DNA from 2 places in the Mycobacterium hainanense genome. Region 1 is predicted to be linked to the other one. Evidence: riboswitches for the same ligand, from Rfam matches in the RefSeq annotation. Region 1 holds a riboswitch; the other holds the start of a gene.
The links. A riboswitch is a leader RNA that binds a small molecule or an ion and turns the genes downstream of it on or off. The one in region 1 is predicted to bind magnesium.
Positions count from the first base shown of each region.

Region 2: another riboswitch for magnesium. It lies ahead of ACEL92_RS15685 (Rv1535 family protein); the one in region 1 lies ahead of ACEL92_RS26540 (hypothetical protein).

Region 1 covers NZ_CP169059.1:5,626,694-5,634,755, forward strand. Annotated here, with positions in the region: gene car (carboxylic acid reductase) at 1-3, shown strand, start outside; gene ACEL92_RS26530 (NADP-dependent oxidoreductase) at 80-1,024, shown strand; gene ACEL92_RS26535 (NRAMP family divalent metal transporter) at 1,016-2,770, opposite strand; gene ACEL92_RS26540 (hypothetical protein) at 2,790-2,999, opposite strand; M-box (ykoK) riboswitch at 3,272-3,457, opposite strand; gene ACEL92_RS26545 (O-methyltransferase) at 3,583-4,242, shown strand; gene ACEL92_RS26550 (acyltransferase family protein) at 4,239-6,242, opposite strand; gene ACEL92_RS26555 (zinc-dependent alcohol dehydrogenase family protein) at 6,603-7,622, shown strand; gene ACEL92_RS26560 (SDR family NAD(P)-dependent oxidoreductase) at 7,634-8,062, opposite strand, start outside.
Region 2 covers NZ_CP169059.1:3,390,012-3,398,073, forward strand. Annotated here, with positions in the region: gene ileS (isoleucine--tRNA ligase) at 1-1,450, opposite strand, end outside; gene ACEL92_RS15685 (Rv1535 family protein) at 1,767-2,003, opposite strand; M-box (ykoK) riboswitch at 2,292-2,461, opposite strand; gene ACEL92_RS15690 (NAD(P)H-dependent flavin oxidoreductase) at 2,727-3,851, opposite strand; gene ACEL92_RS15695 (carboxymuconolactone decarboxylase family protein) at 3,884-4,465, opposite strand; gene ACEL92_RS15700 (amino acid adenylation domain-containing protein) at 4,596-8,062, opposite strand, start outside.

The DNA of each region.
Region 1 (8,062 bases):
TAGCGGGTTAGCCGGGCACCCGTTTTTGCGCGCCTATGCTGGCGTGAGGGAATGATGCTCACGGTGAGAGGGGATCGCCATGGCGGCTGCTGCCGCGCGCGCCGTACGGTTCGACCGGTACGGGGGCCGCGACGTGTTGTACGTGGCCGACGTCGACATGCCCAGGCCCGGCCCCGGCGAGGTGGTCGTCGAGGTCCGGGCCGCCGGGATCAACCCCGGCGAGGCGGCCATCCGCATCGGGGCGATGCATGAGATGTTTCCCGCGACCTTTCCGTCCGGGGAGGGCAGCGACCTTGCCGGGGTCGTCACCGAGGTAGGCCCCGGGGTCGGCGAATTCGCGGTCGGCGACGAGGTTTTGGGGTTCAGCTTCCGCCGATCCAGCCACGCGACCCACACCGCGGTTCCGGTGGGCCAGCTGATTCGCAAACCGCCTCAACTCAGTTGGGAGGTGGCGGGTTCGCTCTACGTCGTCGGCGCGACGGCGTACGCGGCCGTCCGGGCGGTGGCACCGCAACCGGGTGAGACAGTCGGCGTCTCGGCGGCCGCGGGCGGTGTGGGGAGCATCGCCGTGCAGCTTCTGGTGCGCCGCGGGGCGCGGGTGCTCGGCATCGCCGGACCGGGCAACGCCGACTGGCTGCGCGCCCACGGCGTCATTCCGATCCCGTATGGGGACGGGCTGGCCGATCGGCTGCGCGAGGCGGCACCGTCCGGAATCGACGCGTTCATCGACCTGTTCAGCCCCGACTACGTGCAGCTCGCCGTCGATCTCGGAGTCCCACCCGAGCGAATCGACACCATCATCTCGTTCCAGAAGGCCGCCGAGGTGGGCGCCAAGACCGAAGGCAGCGCCGAAGCGTCGACGCCGGAGGTGTTGGCCGAGATGGCCGACCTCGTCGCCAGTGGCGCGATCGATTTCGAAGTCGCCGCCACCTATCCGCTCGATCGGGTCGCCGACGCCTACGAAGAACTCGAGAAGCGCCACACCCGCGGCAAGATTGTTCTGCTGCCTACGGATTCACAATGACGCGGCGGGCCCGACGACTCCGGCCTGCACGACTTTGACCACCACCAGCGCGACTGCGACGACCAGATAAGCCCGCAGGGTGAACAGCCCCGCCCGGCGAGCGGGCGACATGGCCGGGCGGGCCAAACCGGCGAGGCTGGGGGTCTGCCAATTCATCCGGTCCTGCCGGCGGACGGCGCGGCGTTCGGCGCGGGTAAGCGTTGGGGTGTCGTCGAGTTCGTCTACCTGCTCGGGGTCGAGGCCGCCGCCGAGCTCCCGCACCATGGCCTCGGCATCGCGCAACTCGGTGTCGCGGCGGCCGGCGACGATGACGGCGGCGCCGCCGATCACGCCGATCGCCGCGCCTACCGCCAGCCCGGCCTCGATGGTCGACGTCGCGAGTCCGGGGAAGAACGTCGTCGCCGTCAGCGCCAGCGACAGCAGCACCAGCGCCCACACGATGGTCCAGGCGACGATGTTCTGCCGCACGCTGTTCGCCCAGGGCCCCAGCAGCGCGCGGTCGTTGCACAGCAGCACCAAAAACACGGTGGCCGAGGGCAGTAGGACACCGGCGAGGGCCTGCACACCCTGGGTTACCAGACCCAGGACGTGGTCGGGGCTGAACGCGACAGCCGCCGACACCACGAGCAGCAGCGCGTAGCCGCCGTAGAACAAGGGAGCCTCGCTGATCTTCCAGTGCAGCGAATGTCTCTTGCCCATCGCGTCTCCGATGGCATAGGTGGTGGCCAGCCCGATGGCGTTCGCGCCGATCAGCGATGCGTCGAGCAGGACGATCGCGAACAGCGTGCCGACCGTGCCGCCGAGGTGCCTGGACAACCCTGCCGCTACCGCGCCGGCGTCGGCGAAGTGGCCCACCTCCGGCGTGCCTGCCAGACCGAAGGCGGTGACCGCCATGAGCGCGGTCGCGCCGACCATGACCACGACGATTCCGATCACCAAATCGGCTCGGGCATAGCCCATCCAGCGGGCGGTGATGCGCTTGTCCACCACGTTGGACTGCTGGAAGAACAGCTGCCACGGCGCGACCGTGGTGCCCACGATGGCGATCACCAACAGCAACACAGTGGAGTTGACCCCGCCCGCGAAGCCCGGAACCAGGCCGCTCGCAACCCTACTCGCCGACGGGTGCACCAACAGCACCATCGGAATGACGAGGACGTTCACCGCGATCAGCAGGAACATCAGCCCCTCCCAGCGGCGGAACGATCCCCCGGCCACCACCGCGAAGAGCAGGACGGCGGCGGCCGGGACCGCAATCACCTTGGGGCAACCGAGGAATCCGAGCGCCAGCGCGACACCGATGAATTCGGTGACGATCGTCAACGCATTCAGGACCAGCAGGTCCCCGACGCTGAACGCGCCCCAGAACTTGCCGAAGCGCTCGAAGATCAAGCGCGCGTGCCCAACTCGGGTAATCGCGCCGAGCCTGAGCACCATCTCCTGGTTGACGTACAGCACCGGGATCAGCAACGCGAGCGTCCACAACAGCGCCATCCCGTAGTTCTGACCGGCCTGCGCGTAGGTCGCGACACCGCCGGCGTCGTTGTCCCCGACCATCACGATCAACCCGGGACCGCTGATGACCATCAGCGTGCGCAGGCGGCGCCAGCGACCGCCGGTGGCCCCGGCGCCGTCGCGCCCGATACGGCCGAACGCGCCGACGATGTCGCCGGCGTGTGCCGCCGCCGGAGTCGGCGGCGCGGCCGCGTCGACGGCGCCGAGGGCCTCGGATGAGACAGCGCTCATGGTGTGTTCGCCCGAATCGTCACCGGCGGTCGCCGGTCGAGGGGTGTCCGCCGAGCGAGGCCGTGACCACCGCGATCGGCATCCGCGACACGTAGAGGTTGGCCCGCTCCTGGGGAGTCAGGGCGCTCCGCGCGTGCAACTTGGTCGCCAGCAGGCGTGCCGACCGCAGCAAGGCCCGGCCACGCCCCCCGGTGCGGCCGGTAACACGGTGTGTAACAACAAAAGCCATGATCTTCTCCTTCAAGGGAGGCCCGATCGGCTCAGAAGAGGCGGGCAGCAACGGCAGCTCGCGGGCGCCTAGGCGCGCGATTTACCGACGATGACCGCGAAAACTCAAGCGGCAGAAGGAATGCCGGAACCAGATCGGGACAAGACGGATTTCGGATAGGGACTATCGCCTGGACTCATCTCGCCCTCACCTCCTCACGGCCACGACACGCGCAGGTGTCATCACATGTCACCTGTGACGGGAGAGGAGCCAATGCCGGCGAAACGCCGCCGACCGCACCCCTCTCGTCGGAGCTTCGGCACTGCACGGCGTATCCGGAACTCGACCGATGGTCGTTCCAGAAGCCACTTGGGCTCAACCCTTGGGTCCGGGAAGAGCTGTCCTGACCCGGGGCGTCTCTCGACGTTCGGGGTCAGTGGCCTGTGTCCGTGCAGACGCCTCACCTACCGAGGTGCTTGCGAACACCTTTGTACACCGCGGTCAGGTGCCCGTCAAACGCATCGCGTAACCATTGCGGCAGGTCGTGGCCCCTGATAGCTCTGCGCGGCCGCTCGCTCCCCCGCCGACGCCTACCCTCGACGGCATGGCCAACACTCTGACAGCTCCGAAGGTCGCGTCCGTGCTCGACCGCATGTACACCGAAGCGAAAGACCAAATGTCGCTGTTGCGCGCGCGGCACGCCGACTTCGACCGGCCGATGACCGCGCAGGAGCGCGCCGACGCGATGAGCGAGTTCTACATCCCGGTCACGCCCGAGGCCGGCCGGTTGCTCTACGCACTGGTGCGCGCGACCCGTCCGGCGACGGTCGTCGAGTTCGGCATGTCGTTCGGCATCTCCGCCGTCCACCTGGCGTCGGCGGTGCGCGACAACGGCGCCGGGCGGGTGGTGACGACCGAGCTCAACGACTCCAAGATCGCCGCCGCGCGGCAGACATTCGCGCAGACGGGCCTCGACGACGTGATCACGATCCTCGAAGGGGACGCGCTGGCCACGCTGGCCGCGCTGGACGGACCGGTCGACTTCGTCTTGCTCGACGGTTGGAAGGACCTGTACCTGCCGGTGATCGAGCTGCTCGAGCCGCGGCTGTCGACGGGCGCGTTGGTGGTCGCCGACAACGCCAACGCCGCGGACACCCAACCGTATCTGGACCGGGTGCGTGATCCCGAGAACGGTTACGTCAGTTTCAACTTCGCGGTCCGGGACAGCGACAGCATGGAGATAAGCTGCCGCACCGGGTCTTAACGCAGAGATTCCTCGAGCCACGGCGTCAACCACTTCACCCCTTCGGGCGTGAGGTGGACGCCGTCGCTGCGAACCTTGATGCCGTCGACCTTGGCGGTGTAGACGCCGTCCGGGCATAGCTTTTTATTCAGGTCCAGAATCTGCACGCCTCTGTGATGGCCGACCGTCTTGCGCAGCATGGTGTTCCACAAGTTGACCCGATCCGGCTGGTCCTCCGGGTACAGTCGCCCATCCGGCTTTTCGCCGCCCCTGCTGTACGGCACGGTGGCGACCACCACTCGAGCGCCGGTGGAACCGGCGATGTTCAGCGCCCGTTCCAGCTCACCGTTGAGGTACGCGTCGAACGTCGGATCACCGATGTGGGTCCACTGACCCTCGTTGACGCGGTCGACCGTTTCCCAGCGGCCGATGACCAACAGCGCGACGTCCGGTTGATCCTGGGCAACCTGCGTCGACCATCTGAGCGGCCAGCCGTCGCATTCCGGCCTCTGCTCCAGGGTTTGACCGATGTACCGATACGGCGTGCCGCGCACCAGGCTGCAGCCGATGACGGTGTGATCGAGGAACGCGAATCCCGGCGTCGGCGGCAGGTAATGCATCCACGTCCACCCGATCGAATCGCCGAATACCGAAACGGTGAACGGCCGGTTGGGATCGCGGGGAGCGGCGGGGCGGCTGCCGCCCGGCGGCGACGGGGACACGGCGGCGACCGCCGAAACTCCCGGCGGCAGGCCGACCTCGCGCAGGCCGGGCCCGGTCCCCACCGGGACCACCAGCAGGGTCACCGCGGCGGCGCTCGCCACGGTCGCCGCCGCCAACGGCAACAGCGGCACCCGCGCCGGCCGCCAGCGCCGGATCGGTTGCTCGATCAGCCACCAGGATGCCGCGGCCAGCGCGACCGTCACCCCACACCGCGCGGCGAACAGCGGCAGCCCGGTCCACCCCGTGCGTTCGCCGTTCAGCGCCAAGAAGATTGGCCAGTGCCACAGGTAGACGCCGTAGGAGATGGTGCCCAGCCACACCAGCGGCGGCGCGGCCAGGATGCGGGCGACCGCCCCGCGTTGCTCCAAGGCCACCGGCGCCACCACGAGGACGGACGCGATCGCCACGCCGAGGAGCAGACCGTGGCGGAATTCGCCGCTAGCCCCGGTCGCGTAGTGGGTCACCGCTGCAAGTCCGGCCAATCCGGCGAGCGGCAGAACGCGGGCGACGCGCCGCGCCCAACGCGTTCGGATCAGACACCAGCCGCGGTTCAGCGACGGCCAGTCGCGGACCAGCAGAGCCGCCGCCGCGGCGCCGGTCAGCAGCGCCTGTGCGCGGGTATCGGTGCCGAAGTAGATGCGATCCCTGGTGCCGTCGGACACCATCACCATGGCGATCGCCGCCGAAGCCAGGGCCCCCACGGTCGCGATGACGAACGTCGCGAATCGGACGTCGCCGACGGTGGCGCGGGTGAAGCGGCGCCTCGCGCGCGCGGCCAACAGCACCGTCACCGCGATCAGCAGCACCGGCCACACGAAGTAGTACTGCTCCTCCACCCCGAGTGACCAGGTGTGCTGCAGCGGCGAGGGCGGGGCGCCCTGTGTGAAGTAGTCGGTCTTCTGGGCGACGAACCGCCAGTTCGCCATCCACAAAAACGCCGCGATCGCGTCGTCGCGCAGGCCGGTGAGGGAGCGGTCGGGAAGGAGTTGGCGGGCCGCCCCCACGGTGAGCACCATGAGCACCAGGGCCGGCAGCAGCCGCCGTGCCCGGCGAATCCAGAAGCCGGTCAGCTCGATACGGCCGGTTCGGCCGAGCTCGTCCAGGAGCAGTGAGGTGATCAGGAATCCGCTGAGCACAAAGAAGACGTCGACACCGATGAATCCGCCGCCCACCCCGGGGATGCCGCCATGCCCGACCAGCACCAGCGCGACGGCGATCGCGCGCAGCCCGTCGAGCGCCGGAATCCCGTTGCGCCGCTCCGGTTTGTCCCAGATCGCCAGCCGACCGGCCCTGCGCACGGGAGCGACCCACCGGGTCCGCCGACCACGACGAGCCGGCGCGGGATGACTCCCGCCCGGCTCAGCGCTCGCGGTTAGCGCGCCCTGACCACTTTGTCGCCCGGCGCCACAGTTGATGCCGATACGTCGCTGCCCCTCCTCTTGATCGGAGCCAGCTTAAGGGCGACGGTGGCGCTTGCCCGGAAGACACGCAACGGTTTTCCGACTTCGTGCGAAGTTCGAGCGGCCGGGCTGGGCGCCGCGCGCGCCGGCCCGCCGTAGGGGCGCACGTGTGCGAGCAGCACCGGCGCCCGCGCGGCGCCAGGGCGTCGCGACTAGGGTCGACAACGACCAAACGATGATGCAGAGGAAGGCCCCCCAATGCGCGGCGTCGTGATGCATGCCCCGGGTGACGTGCGAGTCGAAGACCGGGGCGACCCCGAGATCATCCATCCGACCGACGCGATCATCAAGATGTCGGCGACCTGCATCTGCGGCTCGGATCTATGGCCATACCGCGGCGCCGACCAGGTCCACGACGCACCGATGGGACACGAATACGTGGGCATCGTGGAAGAGGTCGGCAGTGAAGTCCGCAACGTCAAGCCCGGCCAATTCGTCGTCGGCTCGTTCGTCGCCTCGGACAACACCTGCGAGATCTGCCAGGCGGGCTACCAGAGCCGCTGCGTGCACGCGGAGCTGATGGGCCACATCGGCACCCAGGCGCAGTACGCGCGCATCCCGCTGGCCGACGGCACCCTGGTCGCCACGCCCGAGCTGCCGCCCGCCGAGATGGTCCCCAGCCTGCTGGCCGCCTCCGACGTGCTGGGTACCGGCTGGTTCGCCGCGGTGGCCGCCGAGGCGGGCCCCGGCAAGACCGTCACGGTGGTCGGCGACGGGGCGGTCGGACTGCTCGGCGTCCTGGCCGCCAAGCAACTCGGCGCCGAACGGGTCATCGCGATGAGCCGGCACCGCGATCGCCAAGCGTTGGCACGCGAATTCGGGGCGACGGACATCGTCGAAGAACGCGGCGACGACGGCGTGGCGAGGATCAAAGACCTGACCAACGGCCTCGGCGCCCACAGCGTCGTCGAGGCGGTCGGCACCCAGCAATCGATGATGCAGGCGATCTCCTGCACGCGGCCGGGGGGTCACGTGGGCTACGTCGGCCTCTCGCACGACGTCGCGCTGCCCGGCGATGAGCTGTTCTTCTCCATGGTGCACCTGCATGGCGGTCTCGCCCCGGTACGCCGGTTCCTGCCCGAGCTGATCAGGCTGATCTGGGACGGAGAGATCAACCCGGGCAAGGTGTTCGACCTGAACCTCCCGCTGAAGGACGCCGCCGAGGGCTACAAGGCGATGGACGAACGCCGCGCGGTCAAGGTGCTGCTCACCGTCTGAGGACCGACTGCTCAGCGCTCGACCCACCGGGAGTTCAACGCGAAATCCGACAGATACTTCGTGGAGCTCCAGCCGCCATCGACGACGATCGTCTGGCCGTTGATGAAACTGCCACCCTCCGAACACAGGAACGCCACGGTGCTGGCCACGTCATCGATGGTCCCCAGCCGCTGATGCGGCGTCATCTCGGTGTTGATTTTTCGGAACCGCTCGTCTTCCAAGCGCTTTTCGACCATCGGTGTGACCGTCACTCCGGGCGCGACAGCGTTGCACCGGATGCCGGCCGCCCCGTACTGGCAGGCGATGTGGGTGGTGAGTGCGGTCAACCCTCCCTTGGCCGCCGAGTAGGCCCCGCCGCGCAGGCCGCCGACGACGGCGAACGTCGATGTGACGTTGATGATCGCCGACCCGGGGCCCATGTGCGGCAGCACGTCGCGCGC
Region 2 (8,062 bases), 2.2 Mb from region 1:
ACACCGGAATGGGGCTGCCCCAGTAGCGGTTTCGCGAGATCGACCAGTCGCGGGCGCCCTGCAGCCACTTGCCGAACTGGCCGTCCTTGACGTGTTCGGGATACCAGGTGATCTGCTGGTTGAGCTCCACCATGCGGTCGCGGAATGCGGTGACCGCGACGAACCACGACGACACCGCCCGGTAGATCAGCGGGTTGCGGCAGCGCCAGCAGTGCGGGTAGGGGTGCTCGTAGGTCTCGTGGCGCAGCAGCACCGCGCCGTTCGCCGCCGCCGGGCCGCTGCCGTTCTTCAGGTCCCGGATGATGGACGGGTTGGCGTCGAAGACGTGCTGCCCCTGATAATCCGGCACCGTGGCGTCGAAGCGGCCCTTGGAATCGACCGGCGTCACCGGCACGATGCCCACCTTGTCGGTGGTCGCCATGTCGTCCTCGCCGTAAGCCGGGGCCATGTGCACGATGCCGGTGCCGTCCTCGGTGGTGACGAACTCCCCCGGCAGCACCTGAAAAGCCTTGGGGCTGTCCAGGAAATACGGGAAGGGCGGCAGGTAGCGCGTGCCCAGCAGGTCGGCCCCCCGGTAAGTGCCCAGGATCTCGGGCTCCTCACCCAGCTCGCGGGCGTAGGCGGCCAGCCTCGGCTGCGCCAGCACGAAACGATGGTCGCCGGATGGGACCTCGACGTAGGTCACGTCGGGGTTGACGGCGACCGCCTGGTTCGACGGCAGCGTCCACGGTGTCGTCGTCCACACCAGCAGGTGCGCGCCGTCCAACGCGCCGCCGACCACCTTGAATCCGACCGTCAGCGCCGGGTCCTGCCGGCTCTGGTAGACGTCGTCGTCCATGCGCAATTCGTGGTTGGACAACGGGGTTTCGTCGCGCCAGCAGTACGGCAGGACGCGGTAACCCTCGTAGGCCAGGCCCTTGTCCCAGAGCTGCTTGAACGCCCAAATGACCGATTCCATGTAGGGCAGGTCGAGCGTCTTGTAGTCGTTGTCGAAGTCGACCCAGCGGGCCTGGCGGGTGACGTACGCCTGCCATTCGTCGGTGTAACGCAAGACCGACGCGCGGCACGCGTCGTTGAACGCGGCGATCCCCATGTCGTCGATCTGAGATTTGTCGTTGATGCCGAGTTGGCGCTCGACCTCGAGCTCGGCGGGCAATCCATGCGTGTCCCAACCGAACCGGCGCTCCACCTTGTAGCCGCGCATGGTGCGGTACCGCGGAACGATGTCCTTGACGTAGCCGGTGAGCAGGTGCCCGTAGTGCGGCAGGCCATTGGCGAACGGCGGCCCGTCGTAAAAGACGTACTCGTCGGCGCCGTCGCGGCGCGCGATGCTGGCGCGGAAAGTGTCGTCTTGGGCCCAGTAGTCGAGGACCTCGAGTTCCAGAGCCGGGAAGTCGGGTGCGCCGCTCGCCAGCTTGGGATAAGCCCTGGCTTCAGCGTTTTCTGTCAACGCGTCGTCTCCTGCGTGCCTATGGTCAGGCCGGGGACGACGACGCGCTGTCTGCGCGAGCGCCGCGGTACCACCCCGCTTGCCACGCCGTGGCGTGGCCGCTCGTTTCAAGGCTGTGACGGGCCCACCCGTTCGGTTCTACTGAGCCGGCCCGAGAAAGATGCCGGCTGTTCTTCCGAAGGCTCCCCGGTGATGCCGGATCGACGCCGATGGCCCGATTCTACTCAGGCGGAGCACCCCAAGGGGCTACCTGGCCTCAGGAAACACCTGCGGCCGGGTAGCCCCTTGGAGCCTTGGTTGGTCGCTGTCCATCGGATCAGGCCTGAATTTCGAGCACACCGGCCCGCAGCAGGGCCGCGTACAGGTGGCGCAGCGGGATGCTGAGCAGGCGGGTGGCGCCCTCCACCAACGGGTCGCCCACGACGGGCTGCGGGTTGGCCCGCGGGGTGGCCTTCTTGGGCGCGGGGGCCTTGGTCGTCTCGACGTCGCGCACCACCGTCAACTTGCGGGCGGGCGCTACGGTTACCACTTCGTCGTACAGAGCTGCGGTCATGGTCGTCTCCTGACGGGTTCGAACGGGGACTGAATGAATTTGACGTGCCCCGTCCCGCCGCGGTTCCGGTCCCAGAACGCTTGGCCGATAAGCCAGTTAGCGTTTGCGACGCCTCAGCTGAGAACGCCGTGCCGGAGACCGGATCGGGACGAGACGGAGTTCGGACTTCGGTCCGGACTATCGCTGGAACTCATGTGTCCCTCACCTCCTCGCGGTCACGACGCATGCGGTTGTCCGCACACGATTTGCGCGCAGCATGAGGAGCAGAAACCCGACGACCGCCGGTAATCTGCACCCCTCTCGTCAGAGCTTTGGCACCACACGACGTGTCCGGTTGTCCGGAAGCCACCTGGGCTCAACCCTTAAGCCGGGAGGAGCTGTCCTGACCCGGGGCGTCTTTCGACGTTCGGGGTCAGTGGCCTGTATTCGTGTAGACGCCTCACCTAACGAGGTGCTTACCCGACCGATAATGCACGACGGGTCCGACGGGGTCAAACTCATCGGCGCGGGGTTTCGCAATCTTTACGAATCCGCGCGGCCGGCCCACAGGATTCTGCCAGGACCGGGCCGCTGAGCTGGGCGTATGCGCTCCTCCGGACGCCACCGAATGTTCATCTGGTGTTTGCGCCGGCGCCCAAGCGTGTGCGTCCAGGGCGAAGGTTGTCGGCGTGTCGTCGCCGTGCGCGCACCCCGAAAGCCGTCGGCGCACACGCGAAACGCGTCTTAGTTCTCGATGAGCCCGTCGAGCCGCCCGATGGTGTCGATGAATTCCTCGACCATGTCGAGCATCACCGTTCGCGCGGGGCGAACCCGGTCGAGCGAGCCGACCACCTGGCCGACGAAGTAGGTGGCCAGCTCGCGCGCCTTGGCCCCGGGGTGCGCGGCCGCGGAGTTGATGCGCACCTGCGGCTCGCTGACCAGCGCTGTCTGCAGCGGCATGCCGAGGGGCTCGGGATTCCCCGGGCGGTCCCATTCGTCGGTCCAGGCCGTGCGCAGCATCCGCGCCGGCTTGCCGGTCATCGATCGCGACCGCACGGTGTCCGAGGAGGTGGCGGCCAGGAACTTATCCTTGACCACCGGCGGCGTCTCGGCCTCCTCGGTGGTCAGCCACACCGACCCGCACCACACGCCCTCGGCGCCGAGCGCCAGGGCCGCCGCGACCTGGCGGCCGCGGGCGATCCCGCCTGCGGCGAGAACGGGGACCGGCGCCACGGCGTCGACGACCTCGGGCACCAGGACCATGGTGGCGACCTCGCCGGTGTGCCCCCCGGCCTCGGTCCCCTGCGCCACGATCAGGTCGACTCCGGCGGCCGCGTGCCGTTGGGCGTGACGCGTGGTGCCGGCCAGCGCTGCCACCAGCACGTCACGATCGTGGGCGCGGTCAACCAGGTCCGCGGGCGGCGGCCCGAGCGCGCTGGCGATCAGCCGGATGCGGTGCGCGAACGCCACCTCCAGCAGGGGCTCGTAACCCTTCGGCGAGATGTTGAGGCCGCCTGCGGGGCCCCGCGCCTCCTGGGGCGGGGCCGTGATCCCGTAGCGGGCGAGGATGTCGTCGACGAACGCGCGGTGCTCCTCGGGCAGCCGCGCCCGCACCTGTGCGGCATCGATGCCACCCTCATCCGCGCCGACGTACTTCGGTGGCAGCAGCAGGTCCACCCCGAAGGGCTTGCCGCCGGTCTGCTCCTGAATCCACGTCAGTTCGTTCTCCAGCCGCTGGGGGCTGTGCGCCACCGCGCCGAGGACGCCGAACCCGCCCGCATTGGTCACCGCGGCCACCACATCGCGGCAGTGGCTGAACGCGCAGATGGGGAACTCGACGCCGAGCATTTCGGCGACCCTGGTACGCATTGCCCGACGCTAAAGAGCCACCGATCGATATGTCAATCGACGACGGCCTCGGCGGGTGACCGGCCGTCCGGCGGCCAGCTGGACACGCCCTCTTCGAGCGGGACCTGCAGGCTCTGCAGGATCGACGAGACCATCCGCCACGCCCCGATCACGGTGACCAGCTCGATGAGAACCGTTGTGTCGCCTTGCAATTCGCGCTCGCAGGCCGCCCAGCTTGCGGCGCTCACCGCGCCGTCGCGGACCACGTCGTCGGTGGCGGCCAGCACCGCCCGCTCGGCGGCCCCGAACCCGTCGTGCGCCTGCCAGTCGCGCACGCCGAGCAGGTCGTCGGGCGCCACGCCCAGCCGCGACGCGACCCGCCAGTGCTGCGTCCATTCGTAGTCGCAGGCGGTGAGCCAGCCGATCCGCATGATCACCAGCTCGCGCAACCGCGGGTCGAGCGCGCCGTGCCAGAGCATGGTGGCCAGCAGATCGTTGATCGCGCGCGCCAGCGGCGGGTGGTTCAGCAGCACCTGGAAGATGCTCAGCTCGGCCATGTAGTTGGGCACGGCCGCTTCGTCGGCGGCGGCCGTGGCTTCATCGAGCGGCAGTTTGGGCACGCGAGCTGTTGTCATGGTGAACACCTTCGTGTGCTGGCGGGACACCGTCACGATCATCGGCCATGTTAGTCACGAACCGCCGCCCCGTTGCCCGAACGCCGCGATGCCGTGACTGCCCGATCGAAACCGTTGGCGCCCTGCGCATTCAGAGCAATCCGAGCAGTTGTAGGTCGGTCGGGTCGGCGGTCATGGCCGCCAGCACCCGGCGGAACCGCTCGACGAGCGCGTCGATGCCGGCCGCGTCGAAGACCTCGGTGTCGAATTCGACTCGCAGGCGCAGTTCCTCGCCCGGCGCCGCCCGCACCGAGAGGGGATAGTGGGTGAACCCCCGGCTGGCGAAATCGGTGACGGCGACTTCGTGGGCGCCCGCCAGCGCGGCGGTGTCGATCGGAGAGTCCTCGTACACGAACAAGGTGTCGAACAGCCGCTCGTGGCCGGTTACGCGGTGAATTTCGGGCAGCGCGAGATGCTGGTGTTCGAGGGTGTGATTGTGGGCGCGGCGCAGCTGGTCGAGCAGGCCGGCGACGGTGGTTGCCGGGGTGATGTTGGCCCGCACCGGAACCGTGTTGGCCAGCAGGCCCACCATCGATTCGGCGCCGGGCAACTCGGCCGGGCGGCCCGACACCACCGCGCCGAACACCACGTCGTCCTGCCCCGTCAGCCAGGCCAGCAGCTGCGCCCACCCGGCCTGCAGGACGGTGCTGACGGTGGTGTGCGACGAGCGGGCCAGCGCGCTCAGGGCCCGCGTGGTGTCCGCAGGCACTGCGAAGGTCGCGACCCCGCGCCGCCCCGCCCGGCCCGGCGCGCGCACCAGCGTCGGGGTGTCGAACCCGTCGAGCACCTGGCGCCACGCCGTCCGCGCCGCGGCCGCGTCGCGGGTGGCCAGCCAGGTGAGGTAGCTGCGGTACGGCGTCGCGGCCGGCAGCGGCTCCTGGTAGTAACCGGCGAAGATCTCCCGGAGCACGATCGGCAGCGACCAGCCGTCCATCGCGATGTGGTGGACGGTCAGCACAAGGCGATGCCGGTCTGTCGTGGTGCGGACCAACGCCGCCCGAAAGGCCGCGGGGGTCGCCGGGTCGCACACCGCGGCACGCTCGGCGACGCACAGCTGCTCGATCCGCTGATCGGGGGCGGGATCGTCGGCGTCGAGCTGGAGGTAGCGCCAGGCGATGGCGGGGTCGGCCGGGATGATCTGCACCGGCTCGTCGAACTCTTCGCTGAACCGGGCCACCAGGTTGGGGTGCCGGTCGACCACGTTGCGGACCGCCTGGCACAGGCGGTGTGGGTCGAGCGGGCCGCAGACGGTGATGTCGAGCTGCACCGCGTACACGTCGTCGCCCGGGTCCCGTCCGGAGCCGGTGTGGAAAAGCAGTCCTTGCTGCACCGGGGTCAACGGCAGCACGTCGGCGGTCGGGTGTCGCCGGCAGAGCTCGTCGATCTGCTGCTGGGTCAGCCGGGCGGGAGTGATGTCCGACGGGGTCAACCCGCCGCCGCCGTTTCGCACGTGCGCGCAGATGCCGGTCAGGGCGGCGCACCACAACTGGCTGAGGCGGAGGACCTGCCCGTGCTCCAGGACCGACGGCGCCCACATCCAATTGGCATGCAGGAGTGGGCCCTTCGCCGTTTCCATGATGCCGGCGTTGAGCTCCAGCGTATGTCCGAGCGGAATGGGCAGTGCCGTGGTCGCGGCGGTGAACGTCGGACCGCAGGGGTCGGGCCGCCACAGGTCGTCCGACAACTCCGCCGCGCCGCCCAGCCGACCCAGGTAGTTGAATCCGATCGCCGGGTCCGGATCATCAAGGGCCACTTCGGCATTGAGATAACGCAGCAACCCGTAGGTAATCCCGTCGGGCAGGGCACGCAGCTGCTCCTTGGCCTCCTTGACGAGCGCCCCGAGCTCGGCCGCACCGGCGGTGACCCCGTCCCACGGCGGCTTACCGAGGCTGAACGCGACCGGGTATTTGGCGGTGAACCACCCCACGGTGCGCGACAGATCCACGCCCGGGCCCACGTCTTCGTCGCGGCCGTGGCCCTCGACGTCGATGGAAAGCGGCGCGCCGGTGCCCAGGAATTCGTTGATCGCCAACCCGAGGGCGACCACCAAAATATCCTGGACACCGGCGTGGAACGCCGCCGGCACTGCCCCCAACAACATGCGAGTGGTCTCGGTATCCAGCGCCACCGACAGGTGCTGCGCCGTCTGATAGGTGTCGAGCCCCGGGCGCACCGCAGGCAACGCGACCGGGATCGCCGCTACCCGCCGCCAGGCGTCCGCCAGCTGGACGACCTCGGGCCGCCGGGCGTGCTCCTCCACCAGGGCGGACCACCGGGCGAACGACGTACCGCCAGTTGGCAGCGCCACCGGCAGGCCGCCGCGCTGCTGGACCCATGCGATGTTCAGGTCCTCCAACAGGATTCGCCACGACGCACCGTCGACGGCCAGGTGATGAACGATCAACGCCAGCCGCCCGGTGGCCTCCGCCCACACCGCACGCAGCAGCACGCCCGCGGCCGGGTTCAACCGCGACCGCGCCGCCACCAAGGCCTCTTCGGACAACGCGTCGACGATGTGCATACACCCGCGGGCGTCGACGGCGCCGGGCCCGGGCACCTGCAGCGACCAGCCACCCGCACCGTCGTCGTCGACGCTCAGCCGCAGCATCGGGTGCCGATCGAGCACGGCCTGCAGGAGCGCCGCCACGTCGTCACGGGTGACGCCGGCGGGGGCCTGAACGACCATGGTCTGGTTGAACTGTTCGACCGGCCCGTCGAGCTGCTGCAGCCAGCGCATGATCGGCGTGGCGACGACGTCGCCGAGACCGTCGTCGACCGCATCGTCGCCGGTGGACACCCCGGCCACCCCGGCCACCCGGGCCAGCCGGGCCACCGTCTGCTGGACGAAGACGTCCCGCGGGCGGAACCGGACGCCGGCCGCCCGCGCCCGCGCCACGACCTGCATCGACAAGATGCTGTTCCCGCCGAGGTCGAAAAAGGAGTCGTCGATGCCGACCCGCTCCACGCCCAGCACCTGGGCATAGATTCCGGCCAGGATCTCTTCGACGGCATCGCCGGGAGCGCGAGAGTGCTCGGCGCCCTGGTAGTCGGGCGCGGGCAGGGCCCGGGTGTTCAGCGTGCCGTCGGGCGCCAACGGCAACTCGTCGAGCGCGACGACCGCGGCCGGCACCATGTGGATGGGAAGCCGATCGGTCAACTGTGCGCGAACATCGGCCGGATCAGCACGACCGGTGATGTAGGCAACCAGCCGCCTGTCCCCGGGCCGATCCTCGCGCGCCAGCACCGCCGCGCGGTCCACCCGAGCCAAAGCCGTTAACGCCGCGCGGACCTCGCCCAACCCGATGCGATATCCGTGAATCTTGACCTGCTCGTCACAACGGCCCACATACTGCAGCTGCCCACCGACGCCCCAGCGCGCCAGATCCCCGGTCCGATACATCCGCGCACCCACCCCTTCGAACGGACATGCCACGAACCGGGCCGCGGTCAACCCCGACCGGCCCGCATACCCACACGCCACACCGCGGCCGGCCACATACAACTCACCGACCACACCGGCCGGAACCGGCCGGAGCCAGCCGTCCAACACGAACAGCG